Regions from separate parts of the Microcystis flos-aquae FACHB-1344 genome, predicted to be linked through region 1. Evidence: riboswitches for the same ligand, from Rfam matches in the RefSeq annotation. Region 1 holds a riboswitch; the other holds the start of a gene.
The links. A riboswitch is a leader RNA that binds a small molecule or an ion and turns the genes downstream of it on or off. The one in region 1 is predicted to bind cyclic di-AMP.

Region 1 (5,490 bases):
CCACAATAGATTCTAATTCGTATCTTTCATTGCCTACCGCTTTAATTAGGCGAATTCCCGTTAACAGTTCCAACAGTTTATTAGTTTGCTGTTTAGCCTTTACGGTGATAATCTCTCCAAACTTTTTCGATCTCTTGACAAAGTATTGATTAAGCAGACCTAAAAAGCCACCCAAAAGACTAGAAAGAATAGTTAATTGCCAAGAAATTGATAATAAAATAGCCAAGTACATGAAAGCTGTGCCGATAATCTTAATCAGGTTTATGTAATTTCTAATTGATCCCACGGCTCGATTAATCTCCGACATGAAACGATTAAAAATATCTCCTATTTTACTTTTTACATAATAATCTATATCCACTTCTAGCAACAGAATAACTGAATCAATTCGCATATCTTTGGCCATAATTAAAGACAAGTAAGTTCCTAACAAATTACTAACAAAATTGGTACTATGCTTGAGAATTAAAATCCCTAATATCGCCGCAAACATCCAGAAAAAACGAGTATCGACCGAGAAAACCTCGAAAACTGAGAGCAGCTTTTTGATAATTTGGGGGGCATTTTTTAAGAGATCATTTTCGGGATTAATAAAAGAAATTAGTAAGGGGATAACTAAAACAGTTCCTACCCCATTAAATACGGTACTGACAAAGCCGATAACAATGCTGGAAACCACTAATAACCAGTGTTTCAGCGTATATTTAAGGAGAATTTGATTAGGATTCATCGCTATAAGTAATAAAGTAAATAGTCAACGGTCAATTATCCTACTCGCTACAATCTAATATTTCCCTTCCAGAGAAGTAATTATGCCAGAGAGAGTTGTCGCCATGGCGGTGGTACTATAGGAGGCGATACAGCGCTCTCTCGCTTTTAGTCCTCGTGCATTAGCCGAGTCGAGATGATTAAAAACTTCTCTAATTATGACAGCTAGTTGCTCTGGCGATCGAGGTTCGACTAAATAGCCAATATCAGCTAAAATTTCGGGAATATCTGCCACTTTAGTGGAAATAATCGGTTTAGCCATCGCCATACCATCGGTGAGTTTAATCGGAAATTGGGCGTTAGCCGTGGCTTCATCCCTCTGGGGAACGATAATAGCATGAGCAGCGGCCACAACTTCCGGCATTCGCTCGAGCGGTTGAGCAGGTAAATGAATTAACCAAGGTTGACCTTTTTCTAGCAAACTATCCAGATAACCATCCCCGATTTGGCGACCACCGACCACCACCAATTTAAAATCAGGATCGCCAATTTGATCTAAAGCGATTAAGACATCTTCTAAACCTTTGTGGGGTCTAGCAGTACCCGGGAACATTAAGACTTTATAGGCAGATAAACCGTATTTTTGACGACAAGCGACAGGATCGTAGAGATTGGGATCGAAAAGTTGCGTATCCTTGCCATTCGGTAAATAAATCCCCCCATAGCGCTTTTGCAAAAATTGATTATTAACCGTCACCGCATCAGCGCGGTTAATTAAATTTTCCATCCAACGCAGATAGAGAGGGTGATTCGGGTCCCTAAGCGCACCATTTTTTTTGAGGATATCCCTAGCTAATTGTCGGGGATGAGGACGATAGGACCATTGATCGCCACCAAACCAACTCATTTCCCAATCGTCAATATCGAGAATTAGGGGACGTGGGGAAAAAAAACGTTTCAGTAAACCGATGCCAAAACTGGTGGGACGGGGTTTAACCGCGTAGATAATCTCTCCGGAGAGGCGATCGAGTAAAGTTTTGATCTGGCCAAAAAACTGGGGATAATTATTGCCTTTGACCGATACCACCGGTAAATTCCCCGGTGGGGTTGGATAGATTTCCCGGCCAAAAATCGGGCCATAGACCGTCACCTGACAGTTTAGCTGTTGCAAGACTTGAGCAATCAAATAGACTCTTGTGCCACCACCACCGGATAAATCTGGTGCTAAAACAGAGATTTTTTTGTTCACGATCGCCGATCAATCCAGATTATCTAGCACGATAGGAGAATGTTAATCAATGTTAACGTTTTTGTCAATCTTAGGCGAACTTAACATTAATGCCACCGGAGATAGACTAGACAAAGAAAATTAACATATACATTGCCGAGACGACTAACTGAGTAAACATCACTGGTAAACCGTAGCGCAGAAAGGTATGAAAAGTAATTTTGCCCCCGTGTTGTTCAGCGATGCCGGCGGCGACAATATTAGAAGAAGCCCCCACTAAAGTACCATTACCCCCTAGGGTGGCCCCATACATCATCGCGTAGAAAAGCGGTAAAACTTCCGGGGGAAAAGAACCGGCATAATCGGGAGAAAGAACCTCTGTCCCGACTAAATTAACATTAACCAGGTACTGTTTCAGTAGTGGAACCATGGCCACCACTAGGGGAATATTCGGAACTACACTGGAAATAAAACCGACAAAAAACAGCAAGACTAGAGAACCTAAAAAGATATTTTTGCCTAAAATTATCGACAGAAATCCCGATACACTATTAACTACGCCAGTTTTTTCTAAGCCGCCAATTAGGACAAAAATTGACATAAAAAATAATAGGGTACTCCAGTCCACATCCCGGAGAATATTATGAACCGTATCTATCTTCGATTGCTGGGCTAAAAGTAGGGCTAAAGTGGCACCCATCAAAGCAACGGCCGCGGGAGAAATGGGTACGGGAAAAGATTCACCGACGACGAATAAAAATAAGACTAAAAAGACGATAATTCCCCCCAGAGCTAAGACGCGAGGATGATTAATTTTCGGATGGGGTAATTCTTCTAAATGCTCGAATTTTGTCCGCCAGATTTTCGGGAATAACCAAGGTAACATAACCAGAATGGTAATCACTGCCAAGGCACCACCTAAACTCAAGCGCTGTAGGTATTCCATGAAGGTGATATTAATAGAATCACCGACGATATAAGTAGCGGGATCACCAACAATCGTTAATAATCCGGAACTGTTGGCTACGAAAACCATCAGGATTAAGAGCGGCACAAAATCCACACCGATATCCTGTGCCAATGGGGGAATTAGAGGTGCTAATAACATCACCGTGGTAGCGTTGGGTAATACCGCACAGATCGGGGTAGTAATGGCGACAATTCCTATTAGTAATAATTTGCCCTGTCCCTTGGCTAAAAGCACCATTTGTGCTGCTAAATAATCAAAAATTTTCGTTGGTTCAAAGGCTCTCACTAACACCATCACCCCAAAAAATAGGGCGAGAGTGGCATAACTGCGACTGATATAACCCACCGCCTCCTGGAGAGTCATGATATGGGTAAAAACTAAGATTAAAGCCCCCAGTAAAGCCGCTACGGTAATATGAAGCCACTCGAACATAATCACCACAATGACTGCAATAAAAGTCATTGCAGCAATCCACATTGGTAAAGATTCCAGCATTTTTGATCCTGTTTTTACTTTCGGTTTCTCGATACGACTAAAAGTTTGCCCGAACTATATAGCAAACTCACAAAAAATATGGTTATCGACGGAAAATCTTAAAATTGTTGTGATCGGTGAACCTGCATGAGAATCCCCATATACAATGTCTCCTGTAAGTTATGACTATCAAGTAGTATCAGCGACATAACTGAACCGATCAAGACATTGCTAGGAATGTAGTGATGTTTCAGTCTTCCCCCCCACGCCGACGAAGTTAGCTGACGGGCTAGGATAGAGAGATATCCTTTTCTAGGCTAAAAAATCTAGAAATACGCCCCCAAATGTGGTTCCTCCGCTCCGAATTTGTCTAGCTAATATCTAGCATAGAAACTTGGATTAGGCTGACTTACTCTGTTTAGTGATCCACCATAGCATACTAACCCAAAAAAAACGATATAGCTCTATACTAGACCTATCCTGTCGGTTATCCCCCGGGTTGCTAGGATAGAACAGTGATAAGCTAATAGCTAACGACTGACCGCCATAGCGGCCACATCAGAAATTTCTATGAATAGAAGACCTCGTTATACTCCTCCCCGATCGCGCGATCGTGATTATGATCGATCCTATGGCGATGACTCTCGCGCTTCGTCCCCCGGAGGCCTATTGGCAAAATTAAACTATGCCATGATCGCCCTGATTGGCGGTATTTTTGTACTAGGAGTGGGTCTCGGTCTGGTATTCAGTTCTACCGCTAATTTTAGCCCCGAAAACGTCGCTTCCCGAGAAGTAATCGATCGCAGCGCCCCCAATGCGGAATTATGCGTGCAATTTGGGGCTAGTGCCATTGTCACCGATTTGCGGGTTTATGTCACTCTTAACCCCTTTAATGTTTTTGTTACCCAACCAGTCATGCAACCCGGTTGCGTTTTGCGACGCAATAACTGGTCAATTTTAGAACAACAAAAATTAGTCGATGGACAGCAGGTGCAAAGTTGTAAAAACCGGATGAATACCTTTGGTTATACCGGCCCCTTGGAAGGCAAACCGAAAATCGATTGTATCTTCCAAAATGAAGCTGGGGGTAATCTTTTTGTTAATCCCGCCGGTGCTGTTGGCCCCAGACCAGATACAGATAAATTCTAAACCCGGAAAGGTAATTAGTCACTGACTTTTGAAAACCCACAACCGTTGCCTATCAATGCTTTCAGGGATTTATTGCCCTTGTAATTTTTCTGGCTGACGACGAAATAATAAGGGTTTCGGCTTTGAGGAAGATTTTAAGGAGATATAAGTATTTCCTATGTTGATTGAGAAACCCTTACCCGGTAATACTTCTATGTTTAGTCATTCTCAATAAGGCTGTCCTTATTGCGGTGACTAATTACCGGGAAAGATCGTTCTCCTGACGGCTGAATACTGGCCACTGACTCCTAATTAACTACGACAATTTTTGATTTTTACGAGAGGTCTAATGACTTAGCCATTGGCCCGTAGTCACCACAAAAATTCCGCCGGCTTTTTTTAAAAAAGGCTGAATTTTATCGATCAGACGACCAAGTTGTTCGTCACTATTACAAACCGTCATAATGTAGTTACCACTGTAATCACAATCCAAGTCATCACAGGATAAACCTCGATCACCTTTTCCCGAAGTACTGCCAAAGACGGTATAACCGGAAACTCCGACAACATCAAGAACGCTTAAGGTTTCTTCCAGAAAAGCATGACTAACAATTATGTCTACTTTTTTGACAGTTTGTAGGGAAGGATGCGGGGATTCAAGCATGGTAGTTAAGTAAAAAAGGGACAAGTGAAAGAGAACAATTTTGACAGGAATTATTTAAAAACCGCCGGGCCTTTTAGACTCCACAGCCAATGATTTTGATCATCTCTAGGTACAGAGGAATACCGATGATGATATTGAAAGGAAAAGTTAAAGCCAAGGCCATAGAAATGTATAAACTAGGATTCGCTTCGGGAACAGTCATTCTCATGGCCGCAGGAACAGCAATATAAGAGGCACTGGCACACAAAACAGCGAATAATAAAGCATTGCCCTGTTCAAATCCGAGAACCTTAGCAATGAGAATCCCCACCATAGCAT
Region 2 (5,490 bases), on a different contig from region 1:
TTATGGGCAAATCTCGCTCGCAGAACACATGAGTAGAAAACGGGTTTCTCGGAGAAACCCGTTTTCTGTGCGTTACTCAACGGATTTAGTATGACAACTGATAAAAACCCCTCCAATTAATGAAGGGGAATTATCGGATTTTATTGATGGTTTTAGGAGACTTTTGTGGTTTCTTTTTCTGAGGATTTAGAGGATTTCAATTGGCGCTTGAGGGTTGAGGCTGCGCCGAGTGTGCCGAGCGCGAGAAGGCTGAGGGTTGAGGTGGGTTCGGGAACTAAAGTGGCACGAAAATCTGTAACAGTTAAAATCCGTGCAGGGATAGGAAACTTAGGAGGCTGATCAACGAAGATGAGAGGTGGACTAGGTGGTATCTTTTTCTTCCAGGGAAACCCTTTATAATCCCCCTCATAATAAAGGTTATATACTTCGTCACCACCTAGTTCTTGATAGGCTATTCCTCCCAGACTAAAAGTTAGGTTTTGTGTATTAAAAAGATTGTCATTAGTTAATGTTTCGCGATTAGGTGGAAAAGGTTCTCCCACGGGTAACAAATATACCGCCTGGTTTCCACCCATTGGGTTTGTCCCCTGTGTCCCATTGACGAGATCGATGACGCGATACCCAGTAAATCCTGAAACTGTGGTTAGTGTATCCTCTGTAATAAACAGTCCTTTGAAGTATTCTGTACCCAGAGGATCTGCAATTGTAAAAGATACATCCCAAATCGCTGCCGAGACTGGATTCACTCCCAATCCTATTGCTGTATTTACTACGGCAGTTCCAAGAGCCAAGGCTAAAGTCCAATTTTTCATTTTTTACTCCTGAGTAGTGTTCTTGTTAGTGTAAGGTTGTGGTTTTACTTTAAGGCTATTAGCCTACTTTTGTCGTTTCCTTCTCGGCTGATTTGGTGGGCTTTAATTGGCGCTTGAGGGTTGAGGCTGCGCCGAGTGTGCCGAGGGCGAGGAGGCTTAGGATTGAGGAGGGTTCGGGGATAGCTACAGGTCGGAAGGTAACATTATTAGTAATAGGAAGATTGCTAACTGGCAGACCTGTACCTGGATCAATAACTGGTTGACCTGTGCTTGGATCAATAACAACAGGGTTAGAAAAAGTTCCAGAACTTACTATCTTTCGTCTATTCCACAATCCAAACAATGTCCTTACCTCTACACCATCTTCATAATTAAGAGTATCTTGAAATAAGTCAAAATTATATGCTGCTTCTGCTAGCGCAGGAAGAATTCCTTTTACACTAAGTACACCAATTGCGGCTTCTAAACGCAATTTTTTCTCATCAAAATTTTTGAGTGCTGATAATGAAGCACTTACCAACCCATTAGAAACGGTTCCTGTAACCCCTAACTCCTGTTTAAATGGATTAATTGTCACCCCGACAGTTTTCTTAATAGGATCTTTTGGACTTAGCTCAAGTTTTCCATTTCCCTTTCCACTCCATACATCTGTTCCCACTGTTCCTTCACTGTCAAAAGCCAACTCTGGATCGCCTACTAAGACTCCACGATAAGTTACATTAATAGGAAGAAGTGCATAAGTTCCTGTAAGAGTACCTGTCCAGCCTCGATCATCTGTTATAGATGAATAGCTAAACACACTATTAGAATAGAAAGGCAATTGACTTCCTAACAGCAAAATGTCATTTTTGATTATTATTGACTGTAATAGCAGATTGACTTCAGTTTTTACTATCTGTTCTTCAGTAATACCTTCGCCTAAAGCACTAGATGGAAAAAAAGCGAGAGCAAACACAGTAGAGGATACAGCTGTTGTAAATACTGTAATACCTACTGCAAATATATTTTTCTTTTTCATGATAAACATCAGGATAATGCGAATAGCAAAACAATACACATTTCCCCCCCCGAACTGTATTCTAAGCTACATTTTTTAAATATTTACATTCCTCTCCGTCAGGCTTCTTTAGCAACGTTAAGAGCGATCGCCTTCTATCTTTTAGTAGTCAATAATGCCGTTGACAAGAGCTAAGTTAAGATTGAAGGGCATTCAGTTGTTAACTCATGTAATTCTTGAGTAGGGCGAAAATATGACGACACTACTTGTACAAGCGACCTCGGCTCCTTTGATGATTGATCTTCCTTGGATTATGCCGATGACGGAGGAGCAATTTTATGAATTTTGTTTAGCCAATCGAGATTTACGCATTGAACGCAGTGCTAGTGGAGAAGTGATCGTTATGCCTCCTGCTTTTTCAGATACGGGTAATCGCAATTTTAATATAGCTCTGCAACTGGGGAACTGGTCAGAACTAGATGGAACGGGGCTTGGGTTTGATTCTAGTGCGGGTTTTACGCTGCCCAATGGCGCAATTCGTTCACCCGATGCTGCTTGGATTAAATTAGAACGCTGGAATGCTTTAACAGAAAAACAAAAAGCCTCTTTTGCCCCCATCTGTCCCGATTTTGTCATTGAATTACGTTCTGCTAGTGATACGGTATCCAGTTTGCAGAAAAAGATGGAGGAATATATTGCCAATGGTACTTTATTGGGTTGGTTAATAGATCGCCAAAATCGCCAAGTCTATATTTATCGTCCCCATCGAGAACCGGAGATTTTAAATGCTCCTGAAACCATTAGTGGTGATCCAGAATTGCCGGGGTTTGTATTAGTAATGGCTAAGATTTGGTAAATGCGATCGCTGCGGACTCCTGTTATGAATTATGAATTATGAATTGGGGAAGTGGGGAGTGGGTTTTTAAAGTTGGATTGGGAGTTAATCATACTGTTAAAAAAGGATTTAGTATCAGAGGCGACCGGGATTTTCCCACAACTCGATCGAATATGTTATCATTCTGGGCAAATAGAGTAAGTCAGCCTAATTCAACCGTGGTCTGTTGAAGCGGAGGAACCGAATTTGGGGCGAATTTCAGTCAATGAAAAGGACATCTCTCAGTCCTAGCCCGTCAGCTAACTTCGTCGGCATTGGGGGAAGACTGAAGAGAAACAGAATAGGAGATATTCCTGCAAATATTCTGGCTCTTTCAGGATTCTTGGTTGGTACTGCTCATTATCTGTACCTCGATCCTTATACAAGGGTAAATAACATGAATATTGCGGCTATTTTAGTCGCTGGGCGTGCCACAGGCAGGCAAGCGAAAGCTTGGCTGTTTAAGGATGTGGTACTGTATCCGGCGATGGGTTTTATCGGTCTGATTACCCTCTGGTGGGTAATTGCGACTTTCCGAAGTGAATTGATGCCCAATCCTTGGCAGGCCTTGACTAGCAATCTCGATTATATTCTCCATCCCTTCTATCGTCGCGGTCCGGGCAATCTCGGCATCGGTTGGCTATTGCTGGCCAGTTTGCGACGCGTCTTAATCGGTTTTCTGTTGGGAGCATTAGTGGCTATTCCAGTCGGGTTTCTCATCGGGCTATCCCGGCCGGCTATGCTCATCCTCAATCCGATCATTCAAATTCTACGCCCCGTTTCTCCCCTAGCTTGGCTACCCATCTCTCTGGCCATGTTTGGAGTCGCGGAACCCTCGGCCATTTTTGTGATTTTCATCACCTCCCTCTGGTCAACCATGATTAATACAGCCCTAGGAGTCGGTAGTGTACCCAAAGACTATATCGATGTGGCCAGAGTCCTAGAAATGCCCAAATATCGCCAGATTTTTAAAATTATCCTCCCCGCTAGTTTGCCTTACATTTTTACGGGATTGCGCTTAAGTTTAGGAATTGCTTGGCTAGTCATCGTAGCCGTGGAAATGTTAACCGGAGGTGTGGGAATCGGGTTTTTTCTTTGGGATGAGTGGAATCGCTTAAACCTTAGTTCCGTCTTTCTGGCGGTGATTGTCATCGGCGTTACCGGTTTAATCCTCGATTACCTAATTAGCCGTTTACAAGTCCTTGTCACCCATCGTCCCGCTAAACCGGGCAGTTAATACCATGATTCCCCCCATATCTAGACGTACCTTCCTTCAGGGATTGGGGACGACTTTGGTTACTGGTAGTCTGACTGCCTGTACTATCAATGCCAGTCGCAACCCGACGGGATTAACCGAGGCAGCCCTAGCCGTAACCCCGATTATCGATCCGAAAACCCTAGAAAAACCTCACCTCACCGTGGGATATGTCCCCGTCAATGATTGCGCCCCCTTCGCCGTCGCCTGGGAAAAAGGCTTTTTTCGCAAGTATGGACTGAATGTCACCCTCAGTCGGGAAGCAAGTTGGGCGAATTCCCGTGATGGGATTATCTTCGGACGCTTGGACGCTTCTCCCGTGGTCTCCGGGGCGATTACCAATGCGAGGACGGGGGCAGAAGGGGCGCGGGTTGCCCCTCTGTGTGGGGCGATGACTATTCATCGTCACGGTAACGCTATGACCATGAACCGGCCGATGTGGGATTTTGGCCTTCGACCTTGGCGAGAGTATAATGGCGATCTTGAGCAAGCGGGCCGGCAACTGCAAGCCTATTTCCAGAGTATCCCCCCGGAAGAGCGCATCTGGGCAGCGGTCTTGAGTTCCTCCATCTATGAATACTTCCTGCGTTACCTGACGGCATCGATGGGCATTAATCCGATCGAAGAATTTCGTCTTTTGATTATTCCGCCGCCGCAGATGGTCAACAATATGCGTATTGGTACAATGCAAGCTTATATGGTGGCCGAACCCTGGAACACTAGGGCGATTACCGGTAACGAAGGGGTCGGTTTTACCTTTGCCCAGGGACGGGAAATCTGGCAAGGACACCCCGATCGCATTCTAGCGGTGATGGAGTCTTTTATCGAAGAAAACCCGAAAACCTATCGCTCTTTAGTCAAAGCGATGATTGAAGCTTGTCAGTATTGCGATCGACCTGAAAATCGAGAGGAAGTAGCGACGATCATTTCCGGGCGCTCGTTTACAGGGGCAAAACCACAATTTACCCGCCCCGGCATCGTTGGGGATTACAACTATGGGGGTTTCGATGATCGAAAACGTCTGGTTGAGGATCTAGCGACGACAATTTTTTTCGCCATGCCAAAAGATATTGCCAAAGCCGATCACGATCATTCTACCTTTCTCTGGCAATCCGAAAGTCTTTGGTTAATCACCCAGGCCGCTCGCTGGGGACAGATTGCTGCAATACCCAAAAATGCGGAAGAAGTAGCTAAAAAAGCTTGGAAAACCGATTTATACCGTCAAATCGCCGACGATATGGGTATTATTTGTCCCAGCGAAGATTATTACGTCGTACCGCCGGGGGCTTTTATCGATCAAAAAGCTTTTGATCCTAGCGATCTCGTCGGTTATCTCAACAGTTTTGAAATTCGCGCCAATTCACCTCAATTCTTTTATTTGCAGGGATAATTAATTATTATGACCCAATTCTCCTCTGTTCCTAACCCGCTCTCAAGTTCCTTTTCCGGGGAAGAATTTTTAGAGATTAAAAATATCGTTAAAGCTTATCCTAAGGCTGATGGCAGCAATTTTGTTGTCCTTGATGGGGTCAATCTGACTATTAGTTCCCAG

Region 2: it holds a riboswitch for cyclic di-AMP, as region 1 does, so the genes downstream of both, ntrB (nitrate ABC transporter permease) here and H6G48_RS09635 (ArsB/NhaD family transporter) in region 1, are expected to answer to the same signal.

Annotation. Positions count from the first base shown of each region.
Region 1 covers NZ_JACJSW010000117.1:41,863-47,352, forward strand. Annotated here, with positions in the region: gene H6G48_RS09625 (ABC transporter ATP-binding protein) at 1-730, opposite strand, end outside; gene H6G48_RS27165 (glycosyltransferase) at 785-1,957, opposite strand; gene H6G48_RS09635 (ArsB/NhaD family transporter) at 2,064-3,401, opposite strand; cyclic di-AMP (ydaO/yuaA leader) riboswitch at 3,632-3,762, opposite strand; gene H6G48_RS09640 (DUF3172 domain-containing protein) at 3,951-4,529, shown strand; gene H6G48_RS09645 (P-II family nitrogen regulator) at 4,855-5,172, opposite strand; gene H6G48_RS09650 (sodium-dependent bicarbonate transport family permease) at 5,246-5,490, opposite strand, start outside.
Region 2 covers NZ_JACJSW010000197.1:41,129-46,618, reverse strand. Annotated here, with positions in the region: gene H6G48_RS20115 (PEP-CTERM sorting domain-containing protein) at 153-812, opposite strand; gene H6G48_RS26525 (PEP-CTERM sorting domain-containing protein) at 871-1,830, opposite strand; gene H6G48_RS20105 (Uma2 family endonuclease) at 2,063-2,665, shown strand; cyclic di-AMP (ydaO/yuaA leader) riboswitch at 2,839-2,973, shown strand; gene ntrB (nitrate ABC transporter permease) at 3,081-3,920, shown strand; gene H6G48_RS20095 (CmpA/NrtA family ABC transporter substrate-binding protein) at 3,925-5,328, shown strand; gene H6G48_RS20090 (ABC transporter ATP-binding protein) at 5,338-5,490, shown strand, end outside.